Regions from separate parts of the Agrobacterium larrymoorei genome, predicted to be linked through region 3. Evidence: riboswitches for the same ligand, from Rfam matches in the RefSeq annotation. Region 3 holds a riboswitch; each other region holds the start of a gene.
The links. A riboswitch is a leader RNA that binds a small molecule or an ion and turns the genes downstream of it on or off. The one in region 3 is predicted to bind cobalamin.
Positions count from the first base shown of each region.

Region 1: it holds a riboswitch for cobalamin, as region 3 does, so the genes downstream of both, bluB (5,6-dimethylbenzimidazole synthase) here and nrdH (glutaredoxin-like protein NrdH) in region 3, are expected to answer to the same signal.
Region 2: it holds a riboswitch for cobalamin, as region 3 does, so the genes downstream of both, CFBP5473_RS18865 (ABC transporter substrate-binding protein) here and nrdH (glutaredoxin-like protein NrdH) in region 3, are expected to answer to the same signal.

Region 1 covers NZ_CP039691.1:1,797,606-1,801,922, reverse strand. The annotation lists gene CFBP5473_RS08575 (NAD+ synthase) at 1-643, shown strand, start outside; gene CFBP5473_RS08570 (TolB family protein) at 680-1,510, shown strand; cobalamin riboswitch at 1,543-1,722, shown strand; gene bluB (5,6-dimethylbenzimidazole synthase) at 1,833-2,513, shown strand; gene CFBP5473_RS08560 (DUF2865 domain-containing protein) at 2,515-3,639, opposite strand; gene CFBP5473_RS08555 (NADP-dependent malic enzyme) at 3,821-4,317, opposite strand, start outside.
Region 2 covers NZ_CP039692.1:983,354-987,670, reverse strand. The annotation lists gene CFBP5473_RS18870 (glucose/quinate/shikimate family membrane-bound PQQ-dependent dehydrogenase) at 1-1,993, shown strand, start outside; cobalamin riboswitch at 2,132-2,351, shown strand; gene CFBP5473_RS18865 (ABC transporter substrate-binding protein) at 2,547-3,572, shown strand; gene CFBP5473_RS18860 (FecCD family ABC transporter permease) at 3,577-4,317, shown strand, end outside.
Region 3 covers NZ_CP039692.1:59,415-63,731, forward strand. The annotation lists gene nrdE (class 1b ribonucleoside-diphosphate reductase subunit alpha) at 1-1,333, opposite strand, end outside; gene nrdI (class Ib ribonucleoside-diphosphate reductase assembly flavoprotein NrdI) at 1,303-1,716, opposite strand; gene nrdH (glutaredoxin-like protein NrdH) at 1,726-1,950, opposite strand; cobalamin riboswitch at 2,195-2,414, opposite strand; gene CFBP5473_RS14670 (TonB-dependent siderophore receptor) at 2,559-4,317, opposite strand, start outside.

The DNA.
Region 1 (4,317 bases), on a different replicon from region 3:
GGGTTGCCGCTACGATATCGTGCCGATTGCCGAACCCGTGGACGGTTTCATGTCAGCGCTGGCCGATCTGTTCGAGGGGACGGAAGAAGGCATCACCGAGGAAAATCTTCAGAGCCGCGCGCGCGGCACGATCCTCATGGCCGTTTCCAACAAGTTCGGCTCCATGGTGGTTACGACCGGCAACAAGTCCGAGATGTCGGTAGGTTACGCCACGCTTTATGGCGACATGAATGGCGGCTTCAATCCGATCAAAGACCTCTACAAGATGCAGGTCTACGCCATTTCCAGATGGCGCAACGCGCATGTGCCGCCGGATACTTTGGGACCTTCCGGTGAGGTCATTCCCGAAAACATCCTCTCCAAGGCACCTTCGGCAGAACTGCGTCCGAACCAGACCGACCAGGATTCGCTACCGCCTTATCCGGTGCTGGACGATATTCTGGAATGCCTCGTGGAGCAGGAAATGTCGGTGGATGAGATCGTTGCCCGCGGCCACGATGTCGCGACGGTCCACCGTATCGAGCATCTGCTTTATCTTGCGGAATACAAGCGCCGCCAGTCCGCGCCGGGCGTGAAGATCACCAAGAAGAATTTCGGTCGCGACCGGCGCTACCCGATCACCAATCGCTTCCGCGACAGGTGATCGCGGGTATTCGACTGGCGTGTGCAGGGAGGAAGAATGCGCAGTTCCATCGAGATCTATGACATCCGCACGCGCCAGAACCGGGTCGTTTGGCAAACGAGTGCACTGTTCGAAGCGCCCAATTGGTCGCCGGATGGGCGATATCTGTTGTTGAACAGCGGTGGCCTGCTTTATCGGCTGTCGCTGGATGGAGACACGAAAGCCGAGAAAGTCGATACCGGCTTTGCGACCGAGTGCAACAATGATCACGGTATTTCGCCGGATGGTTCGCTCTATGCGATTTCGGATAAGGTTGAGTTCGGCAAAAGCGCGATTTATCTTCTGCCGTCGTCCGGCGGCGCTCCACGATTGATGACGAAAAACCTGCCATCCTATTGGCATGGCTGGGCGCCGGATGGCAAAAGCTTTGCCTATTGCGGTATCCGCGATCAGGTTTTCGATATCTACGCCATGGATGTCGAGACCGGCACCGAGACGCTGCTCACGCATGGCGAAGGCCGGAATGACGGGCCGGATTATTCGCCGGATGGCGCGTGGATCTATTTCAATTCCAGCCGCACGGGGCAGATGCAGATTTGGCGGGTCAGGCCGGACGGCTCCGACGTAGAGCGGATCACCGACAGTGCGTATGGTGACTGGTTTCCTCATCCGTCTCCGAAAGGAGACAAGGTGGTCTTCATTTCCTATGACAGCGACGTTTTCGATCACCCTCGCGATCTCGATGTGCGTGTGCGGTTGATGGACCCGGATGGGAGCAATGTTGAAACGCTGTTCGATCTGTTCGGCGGGCAGGGCACGATGAATTCTCCCAACTGGTCACCGTATGGTGATGAGTTTGCTTATGTCCGGTATTTCCCTGCCGAATGATGCAGCGGCGCTTGCGCCATTGCGTAAATTTCCCCATAGCTTCCCCGTCAGGTGCCTGCTTCTAGCGGGAGAATCGGGAATGCGGTGAGAGACCGCGACGTGCCCAACGCTGTGAGGCGGATGCCTGTTGCCATGAGCCACTGAGTTTTCGGGAAGGCGGCAGCGGGCAGATGAAGCCAAGTCAGAAGACCGGCCTGACGAGATAGACCGACCCGCGTGGACGGCGGAAGGTTTTGAGAAATGCTGTTTGCCTGGTGCTCTTACGAGGCATGGCAAGGAGCTTTCTCGGCATTGTTGGGGATTGACGATGCGGTCTGATGCTATGCGGCACAAGCTGGTGCCGGTTTGTGAATTTTCCGATGACGACAAGGCTGCGGTTTACCACGCCATCGAGACGCGACGCGATGTAAGGGACCAGTTTTTGCCCGATCCTTTGCCGGATGTGTTGGTTCGCAGGCTGCTCGAAGCTGCGCACGCAGCACCCTCGGTTGGCTTCATGCAGCCGTGGAATTTCACACTGGTCAGCGATGCGGCAACGAAAGAGGAGGTCTGGCGTGCCTTCTCTCGTGCCAATGACGAGGCCAGCGCCATGTTTTCCGATGAAAAACAGGCGCTTTATCGAAGCCTGAAGCTGGAAGGCATTCGCAAGGCGCCGCTGTCGATTTGCGTGACCTGTGATCCCACGCGCGGTGGTGACGTGGTGCTGGGGCGAACCCATAATCCGCGCATGGATGTTTATTCCACCGTCTGTGCCGTGCAAAATCTTTGGCTCGCCGCGCGGGCGGAGGGCATCGGCGTGGGCTGGGTCAGCATTTTTCACGATGCGGATATTCGCAGAATACTCGGCATTCCGCAGCACATCGAAATCGTTGCATGGCTTTGCATCGGGCGCGTCGAGCAGCTTTATGCCGAGCCGGAGCTGGCGGTAAAAGGCTGGCGACAGCGTCTGCCGCTGGACGAGCTGCTTTTCAATGGTCGCTGGGGCGAAACAGGGTGTCGCTAGATTACTGCGCCTGATCCTGCTGCGGCTGCGTGCCTTTCAAAGCCGGATTCTTAAGATCGATCCGGCTGGTCTCTTCAGGCAGGAATTGCGGCCCGACAACGCGGACGTGGCTGCTCTTCGGGTCGTATTCCCGGTCAGGCACCGGCTCCGCCTTGGCTTCCGTCTTCGTTTCCGGCGGCTTGGAAGCCTTGTCACCTTGCGGTGATGGAATTTGCGTGATGCCGGAATAGGGCGTGGATTGCGGTGCGCTGGCCTGCTGTTCCTGCGTCTTCATTTCATCATGGTAAGCGGCCATGTTGCAGCTGCATGAGGAGGACCGGTTGGTGGCAGAGCCATTGCGATAGGCGAAAGCCGTCGGCATGGACGTGTAGGGCTTGCCGGTTTTTGCCGAAACCATGTCCGAACTCTCCTGTCCCTCCATGGCGTGGTAGAAGAGTTCCGTTTCGGTACCCGGACACATGCGCGCGCATTGCGCTGCCTGCGCGCGGAAATCCAGCGGTGTGGCATTGGAAGAAATCGGGAAGAAAGCGCCGTCGCAGGTTCGCACGCACAGCGTTCTCAAACCGCCCTGCATCGGCATATCCGGTGTCGGTGAATAATCGCCCCGTTCTTCTGGTCTCGGGTCGTTGAATGGGTCGGTGTAGCCGCGCGTTTCCGGGTTTCGATAAGGATCGGCGGATGCATAATCCGGGGAGCCTTCATCGAAGCAGCCTTCGGCATCCAGCGCCGCCATGATCCTTTCCCGGTGATCGTCCGACTGGTTGTTGCGCTGCATGGCCAGCATCCGGTCACGGTCTTCGGCGATCATGTCACGCTCTGCCTCGGCCTGCGCCAGTGCATCACCGATTTCGCCGCAGAGCTGCGCATTGGGATTGCCGTAAACGACGATACTGCCTGAGGAGCAGCCATAGCGGCGAAGATCGTTCTTGATCCGGCGCACGATGATATTCTGCTGCGTAAGCGCACTGGCGAACTGGCGAACCTGCGCCGTGTTGCCGATGACGGTGCTGGGCTGGCGAAGCTCGGCCCGGAGGGAATCGCAAATATTGTTGGCCTGCGCGGAAATCGGCGCAGCCAGAAGAACAGCGATTATCGAACCGATCATTAGGCTGCGGCGCGGGGTCAATGGTCCGATCCGTTTCTGCAAGCCTGCCACATGCGGCTCTATCCTCTGAGTGAACATTAATCACAAACGCGAATGGCGTTTATAAGTTCAGGATAGCATAGGGCCGTGCCGCATTGCGGCAACAGCCAGTTCAAAATTGCGTTAATCCGAAATTACGCAAGCGCCGAACACGGCGATGGGCTTATTCGGAAGGCTGGGACGCCTGCACCACGGCCAGCGCCGCCATGTTGACCACGCCACGCGAGGTGACGGTGGGCGACAGGATGTGCGCGGGCAGAGCCGTACCGAGCAGGATCGGGCCGACATGCAGACCTTCCGTCATGGTGCGAACGACGCCGAGCGAGATATTGGCCGCATCGAGGTTCGGGAAGACCAGAAGGTTGGCTTCACCAGACAGCGCGCTGTTCGGCATGGCGCGCTTGCGCAGAATTTCCGACAGCGCAGAACCACCCTGCATTTCACCATCGATTTCGAGTTCCGGCGCGGCATTACGCACGATTTGAAGCGCCCGGCGCATCTTGCGAGCGCTTTCGGAATCGCGCGAGCCGAAATTCGAATGGCTGGCCAGCGCAATCTTCGGCGTGATGCCGAAGCGCTTGATTTCCTTGGCAGCAAGGATCGCCATTTCGGCAACTTCTTCCGAGGTCGGCTCGTAATTGACGAATGTATCGGTCAGGA
Region 2 (4,317 bases), 920 kb from region 3:
CGCCGTTCCGCTTCTGGCAGTCGTCATTGCGTCCATCGGTGTCGCAGCCTTCGCAATGACGCAGGACCCGCATGATCAGGAGGGCAATCTACCCACCGAGATAGTCAACAATTCCCCATCCTATGGCAACCCGGTGCCGGATAATGAATGGCACCAATATGGCCGCACGTCTTACGGCCAGCGCTATTCTCCGCTGACGCAGATCAACACTGAAAATGTCGGTGAGCTGAAAGAGGCATGGCGCTATCAGACCGGCGACGTGAAGCTGCCGCAAGATGTGGGCGAGACGACCTATCAGGTCACGCCGCTGAAGGTCGGTAACACGCTGTACCTCTGCACGCCGCATAACTGGGCTATCGCCGTGGATGCGGCGACTGGCAAGGAAAAGTGGAAATACGATCCGAATGTGGGTCTCAATCCCGACCGTCAGCACCAGACATGCCGCGGTGTTACCTATTACGCCGAGCCCACCGCCCAGGCGGGTTCGCAATGCGCTGCCCGCGTCTATCTTCCAACCTCCGACGCACGTCTGATTGCGCTCGACGCCGGAACGGGTCAGGTCTGCACCTCTTTCGCGGATCAGGGGACGCTGCATCTCGAAGTCGGCATGCAGTACAATCCTGCTGGCTATTACTACTCCACCTCTCCGCCAGCCATCGTCGGCAACAAGATCATTATCGGCGGTGCCGTCAATGACAACTACTCCACCCAGGAACAGTCCGGTGTCATCCGCGCCTTCGATGTGAACAGCGGCGAACTGCTGTGGAACTGGGATTCCGGAAACCCTACCCAGACCCAACCGCTTCAGCCGGGTCAGACCTATACGACCAACTCTCCCAACAGCTGGTCCGTTTTTAGTGTCGATGAAGCGCTTGGGCTCGTCTACATCCCTCTGGGAAATCAAGTTCCTGACCAGCTCGGCATGGGTCGGAGCGAGAATGTAGAGAAATATTCCTCGTCCATCGTAGCTCTGGATGTGAATACCGGGCAGGATCGCTGGGTGAAGCAATTCGTCCATCACGACCTTTGGGATATGGACGTACCGGCACAGCCTGTCCTGCTGGACATCACCAAGCCGGATGGCCAGACCGTGCCGGCACTCGTTGGCCCGACGAAGCAGGGCGATATCTATGTGCTGGACCGGCGGAACGGCGATCCTATCCTGGCCGTGACGGAAGAGCCTGCTCCAAGTGGCGCCATCCCTGAAGACTTCAGCGCGCCGACGCAGCCGACCTCTGCCTTGAGCTTCAAGCCGGAGCCGCTTCAGGAAAAGAACATGTGGGGCGTCTCCATGTTCGACCAGCTGGCTTGCCGCATCAAGTTCCATCAACTGAACTATAAAGGCCGTTACACGCCGCCATCGCTGAATGGCACTCTCGTTTACCCGGGTAACTTCGGTACCTTCAACTGGGGTAGCGTTGCGGTAGATCCTGAACGTCAGGTCATGTTCGGCATGCCGACCTATCTGGCCTTCACCTCGCAGCTCGTTCCACGCGCCCAAATTCCCCAGAAGGGACAGGATGAAAAGGGTAGCGAGCAGGGTCTGAACCGTAACGACGGCGCGCCATACGGCGTATTGATGGGTCCGTTCCTCAGCCCCATCGGCATTCCATGCCAGGCGCCGCCATGGGGCTATGTGGCGGGTGCCGATCTCAGAACCGGCAAGATTGCCTACAAGCATAAGAACGGCACGGTCCGCGACATGACACCGCTACCGCTTCCCTTCAAGGTCGGTGTTCCCGGGATCGGCGGCCCGATGATCACCAAGGGCGGCGTGGCCTTCCTTGGCGCGGCAGTAGACGATTACCTTCGTGCCTATGATCTGACGAGCGGCAAGCAGCTTTGGGAGGCCAGACTGCCGGCAGGTGGGCAAGCAACGCCCATGACCTATGCGCTCGATGACGGAAAACAATATGTCGTCATAGTCGCTGGCGGGCACGGGTCCGTCGGCACGAAGCCGGGCGATTACGTGATTGCCTACAAGCTTCCTTGAACGCTGACGACGTTCATTTGAATATTTCAGAAATGGCCGGATTCTCCGGCCATTTTCTTTATTTTCAGAATGATAAGTTTATTGTGTTTGATATGTAATAACATTACAAATCGGTGCTTGACGGCGGAAGCCAAATAGTTCTATCTGGTCCGCGACGGTTCCAAGCGAGAGATCGCAAGGAATAATAGGGAACACGGTGAGAGGCATTGCTTCAATGCCGTGGCTGCCCCCGCAACTGTAAGCGGATTGTCGAGCACTCGTGACGCATACTTGCGTCAGGCCACTGCGAATAATCGTGGGAAGGCGGGCAAGACGATCATCCGTGAGCCAGGAGACCTGCCGTCGAGAGTTCATTCCAATGTCACGGGCGGGGATGCCCTGAACAGGAGACGTCATGATCGTTGTTTGCGCCACCCGGCGCCATATTCAATCTGCTCTTTTTCCGGTTTCAAAACGGTCCTTCGCGTGTGGCTGCGGAATGGATGTTCATTCACCTTCACATGACGGCTTTGCGCTGTAACGCGCAGCTGGCGATTTCGGGGACTATCGGAACATGACAATTAACTTAAGCCGCGCCATCTTTGCAGCAGCCATGGCTGCACTTTCGATGGCAGCTACATCCGCGCAGGCTGCGGAAACCAGCTATCCATTGACGCTGAAGAATTGTGGAAGGGACGTAACCTTTACCCACGCTCCAGAGCGCACGGTCTCCATCGGCCAGAGCACGACGGAAATCCTCTATATGCTCGGGCTGGCAGACAAGGTGGTGGGAACCGCCGTCTGGATCGGCCCGGTCATCAAAGGCTATGAGGAGGCCAATGCCAAGGTAACGCGATTGGCGGATAATGATCCGAGCTTCGAAAGCGTGCTTGCCGAGAAGCCCGATCTGGTAACTGCGCAGTTCCAGTGGCATGTCGGTTCGGAAGGCGTGGTGGCCAAGCCGGAGCAGTTTGAGGAACTTGGCATTCCGGTCTATACGTCCCCTTCGGATTGCACGGGCAAGGACAATTCCGGCGGTGGTGATGGCGTGCGTCACTCCGTATTTACGATGGACCAGATCTATCAGGAAATCTCCGAACTTGCGCAAATCTTCAATGTGCAGGATCGCGGCGAGAAGCTGATTGCCGATCTGAAATCCCGCGAAGAAGCAGCAAGGCAAAAGATTGCCTCGGTCGATGGCAAGCTGTCCGCCGTCTTCTGGTTCTCCAGCGCCGAACTGGATATCGATCCCTATGTCGCGGGCAAGAATGGTGCGCCGGGCTACATCATGTCGGCGCTTGGTATCAAAAACGTCATCGACAGCGATGAGGAATGGCCGACCGTGGGCTGGGAAACCATTGCGAAGTCGCAGCCGACCATCATCGTTGCTGGCAAAATGGACCGTCGCCGCTATCCGGCTGACGACGCTGCCGTGAAACAGAAATTTCTGAAAGAGGATCCAGTTGCTAGCCTGATGCCCGCCGTCAAACAGAACCACATCGTGGTGATGGATGCGCAGGCCATGAATCCGACGATCCGCACGATCGAAGGCATCGAAGTGCTGGCGGATCAGGTCGTTCAGCTCGGCCTGACGAAGTAAGCCGATGTCGGTTCCTTTAATCTATGCCCGTGCCGCCGCCATTGCGGCCGGGTGCCTCTTGCTGGCGCTGTGGCTTGGCGCATCGATTGGCGAGACATCCATTCCCATGGATGTCGTCGCCAAAACGGTGGCCAACCGCCTGTGGCATGCGGGTTATCCGCTGGACGCCATCGATGAGGGTATCGTCTGGAACTACCGGTTAAGCCGGGCCGTGGTTGCCGCCTGTTGCGGGGCGGCCCTGGCGCTTTCTGGCGTCGTGCTGCAATCGCTGCTGCGCAATCCGCTGGCAGATCCTTATATTCTGGGCATTTCCGCTGGAGCTTCGACGGGCGCAGTCGGTGTTGCCATTCTTGGTTTCGGCGCGGGCATGCTTACCATGCCGCTCGGTGCTTTTCTGGGCGCACTTGTTGCCTTCGCCCTCGTCACATTGCTGGCGCTGCGGGCCGGAAGCGGCAATAGCGCGATCATTCTGGCAGGCGTTGCGGGGTCGCAGCTGTTCAACGCGCTGACGTCCTTCATCGTCACCAAGTCGGCCAATGCGGAACAGGCACGCGGTATCATGTTCTGGCTGCTCGGCAATCTTTCCGGCGTCCGCTGGCCGGATGTCTCGCTGGCGCTGCCGGTTGCGATCCTTGGCCTTGTCGTCTGTCTCTGGCATGCCCGCGCTTTGGACGCCTTCACCTTCGGCGCTGAATCCGCCGCGTCGCTCGGCATTCCGGTCCGGCGCGTCTATGTGGTGCTGACG
Region 3 (4,317 bases):
GTGCCCGGATCGAGGTCTCGATCGTCTTGCCGAAATCGGCGCTGTCCATCGTCGCGGCAATGTTCAGCGAGCCGAGATTGCAGGAGATGTCCTTGCCCATGACCTTATAGGACAGGTCGTCGTTATATTCGCTGGCATCGCTGACCTGCAGGATTTCCGAGCAGAGATTGCTCATGGAAACGCGTCCTGCAATCGGGTTCGCCCGGTTCACCGTGTCCTCGAACATGATGTAGGGATAGCCGCTCTCGAACTGTATCTCGGCGATCACCTGGAAGAAGTCGCGGGCCTTGATCTTCTTCTTCTTGATCCGGGAATCCGCGACCATCTCCCGGTACTTTTCGGTCACGGAAATCTCAGTGAACGGGACGCCATAGACGCGCTCGATGTCGTAGGGCGAGAACAGGTACATGTCCTCGTTGTTCTTCGCCAGTTCGAAGGTGATGTCGGGCACGACAACGCCAAGCGACAGCGTCTTGATCCTGATCTTCTCGTCGGCGTTCTCCCGCTTGGTATCCAGGAAGCGCATGATGTCGGGATGATGGGCGTTGAGGTAGACGGCACCTGCACCCTGACGCGCACCAAGCTGGTTGGCGTAGGAAAAGCTGTCTTCAAGCAGCTTCATCACGGGAATGATGCCGGATGACTGGTTCTCGATTTGCTTGATCGGCGCACCCGCCTCGCGGATATTCGTCAGCGAAAGCGCAACACCACCGCCACGCTTGGAAAGCTGAAGGGCGGAGTTAATGCCGCGGGCAATCGACTCCATGTTGTCTTCCATGCGCAGCAGGAAGCAAGAGACGAGCTCGCCGCGCTGCTTCTTCCCGGCATTGAGGAACGTCGGTGTCGCGGGCTGGAAACGACCGGAGATGATCTCATCCATGAGGGCCAGCGCGAGCGTTTCGCTTCCCTGGGCCAGCGTCAGGGCAACCATGCAGACACGGTCTTCGTAGCGTTCCAGATAGCGTTTGCCGTCGAAGGTCTTCAGCGTGTAGCTAGTGTAGTATTTGAAAGCGCCGAGGAAGGTCGGAAACCGGAATTTCCGGGCGTAGGCGGCGTCAAACAAATCCCGAACGAAATTGAAGGAATATTGGTCCAGAACCTCACGCTCGTAGTACCCCTCCGTGACGAGGTAGTCGAGCTTCTCGCGCAGGTTATGGAAGAACACCGTATTCTGGTTGACGTGCTGCAGAAAATACTGCTTTGCCGCCAGGCGGTCCTTGTCGAGCTGGATTTTGCCTTGCTCGTCATAGAGGTTCAGCATCGCGTTGAGGGCATGGAAATCCAGTTCGGATTCCGATGTCTTCAAAGGCTTTTCGAAAGTGGTCGCGTCCAAAATCGTTCCAATCCGTGTTTGACGTTCGCGACGTCGTCCTCAGTGCCGAGAAGTTCGAACCTGTAGAGGTAAGGCACCTGGCATTTCTGGGAGATGACGTCGCCGGCGATCCCGTAGCTCGCCCCGAAATTGCTGTTGCCCGCAGCGATCACGCCACGGATGTTTGCGCGGTTTTCCGCATCATTGAGGAAGCGGATCACCTGCTTTGGAACGGCCCCTTTTCCGCCTTCGCCGCTGTAGGTGGGAAGGATCAGAACATAGGGGGTTTCGACCTGAAGGCTTTCGGAAGAACTGAGAGGAATGCGCCGCGCACTCATCCCCAGTCGTGCCACAAAGCGATGGGTATTTTCCGACCGGCTGGAGAAATAGACGATCTGGCCCATTGCTCTGGCTCAGGCCGCAAGAGTGCTGATCATATCCGGACGAAAGCCTGCCCAATGGGTCTCGCCAGCAACCACGACAGGAACCTGACGATAGCCAAGTCCCTGAACCAGATCATACGCAGCGATGTTTTCGGAAACATCCACGACGGTGTAATTGATGCCCTGACGATCAAGAGCGCGGGTGGTGGCTGTGCACTGGACGCAGGCTGGCTTGCTGTAAACGGTAACTGTCATGATGATCCTCGTGAGATTTAGTAGGCGTGCGATATTGATCGGGCGTGATGAACGCCCGTGCGGAAATTCAGGAATGTATGGCAGCCGAAATCGGCGACGGGCGTTACCGCCCGTTATTCACGCGGATACTGACTAGAATGACGCGACATTGACTTCACCCCGAAGTGGTTGATGCGGGGATCAGGGGAAGCGGCACGCGCAGGATCATCCCGCACGCAAACGCGACCGTCGGACACCCCGCCCGTGGACGTATTCGTTTGAGGCAGGTCTCCTGGCTTGCGGGTCGCTGCATCCGTCTCGCCTTCCCAAGACCTTTCGGCATCAGTGGCAGTTTGAGAGGATGCTCGCCGCTTACAGTTGCGGGGGCAGCTCCGGCATTGGTTTGTCCAGAATGGACATCACGCACCGTATTCCCGTCTTAGCTCCCGACGCGAATCGGAAGAACCTCGAACACTAGATATAGTATGCGAAATGAAATTTCAGTCAATGGATATGATACACTGCTGACAAAATCGATGAGAATAAAGTTATGGGAACCGTATCCGCTCTCAGTGCAATCAACAGTGATATGAACCGACGGATCTGGTCTCTGACCAGTTGACGTCCTTCTAAAACTTTAGCCGCGCTGTCAACGTCGCATTGAAAGGCTCTCCGATCTGGTTTCCGAAGGCTGTGCTTCCGATCGAAGAGGTATAATAGGTTCGATCGAGAATATTTTTAAGATTGAGCTGGAGGGTAATCGGCCGTTCTAGTGCAAAGGTATAGGCGGCGAAAGCATCAACAACTGCGTAGCCTGGCAGATCGTATGAGTTGTCGTTGATCCCGGCTCTGTCGCCAACCGCGCGGATACCGGCGCCAATTTTTAGCGTATTACCAGATGAGCCAATTTCACCCATGTCATACGCCAATGACAATGAACCAGTGTGGCGAGCTACGTTGACGGGGCGTTTGCCAGCGTTCTCCCCCTCTTTGACCTCTGCATCCGTATAGGCGTAGCTTGCGATGATATCGATATCGGATGTCAGCGACCCTGCGACATCCATTTCGATACCGCGAGCGCGGACAAGCCCAGCCGTTTTGAGGACAGTCGCACTACCTTCAATTGCATTGTATGCGACGTTTTCCTTATCTGAACTGTAAAGGGCGACGTTAGCAGTCAGTCCGGCGGGAAGCTCGAATTTCGAGCCGATCTCATAGGAAATCCCCTCTTCCGGTTTCAGATTGCCATATGCGCTTGCAATGGAAGACTGTGGCCTGAATGTTTTGGCAGCGTTCAAGTAGAGCGAGACATCCGAGGTGAGCTTGTAGACGATTCCAGCATTGGGAACGAGAGCATCACCAAAGCTATCGGTGTTGTCCTTAAACGGTCGTCCTTTGCCTGCCAGCAGATCGTAATATTGATATCGCAGGCCACCGACAACGATCCATTGGTCATTGAGGTGAACGGAATCCTGCACGTAAACGGACGCCGTGGATAGTTTTTCAGTCTGGTCGCTGTCGGATGCGGAAACAGTCGTGCACTCAGGCAGGTTGCCGTAGACCGGATTATACATATTGAAATTTGTATTGTTTCCGCAACGAAGCATATCCGTGCGCAACGTATCACTGTAATCGTAGGATGCGCCTATCAGCAGATCATGCTGCATTCCACCTATCTCGACATCTCCGGTCAGATCGGCACGCAGCGCGTGGTTGTATATGGTGGAATAATTTGTCGCGTCCGCTCTTCTCGTAACCACGCCGGTGACGGCGTTATAACCTGTTACACGCGCCTGATTGTCTGAATAGACATTGCGGCTATAGCTGTAATCGATTCCGAGCTTCCAGTTATCCGAAAGCTCATGGTCGATCTCAACTTGGAAGAGGTCGGACTTTCCATCTGTGATATTATAGGGCTCGTCGAAGCGGATCTTGCGGTTCACATTCACGGCGCGGCCCGTGGTGGTGTCGAAGATCGTCCCACGGTCGAAAGGCACGCTGTAATCCTCATGCATGTAGGTCGCGGTAATCTCAGTATCTTCGCCGGTCCATTTCAGGGACGGAGAGAGCAGCCAATGCTTCGTTTCTCCGAAGTTGCGCCAGTAGTCGACATCCTTATATTCACCGATCAGGCGATAGGAGAGGTCCGTGCTTTCGATTGGGCCGGTAACATCAACGCCTGTCGTGCCGCCGCCAAAGCTTGAAAGGTTGCCATAGACTTCGCCTGAAAACGTATCTTCCGGCCTCTTCGTCACAACGTTGACCATGCCGCCGGGATCGAGAATGCCATAGAGGGTGGAGGATGGACCTTTCAGGACTTCGACGCGATCCGTCATGGCATTGAACGAACGCGGGATAGCCGTTTTCAATCCGTTAGTCAGAATAGAG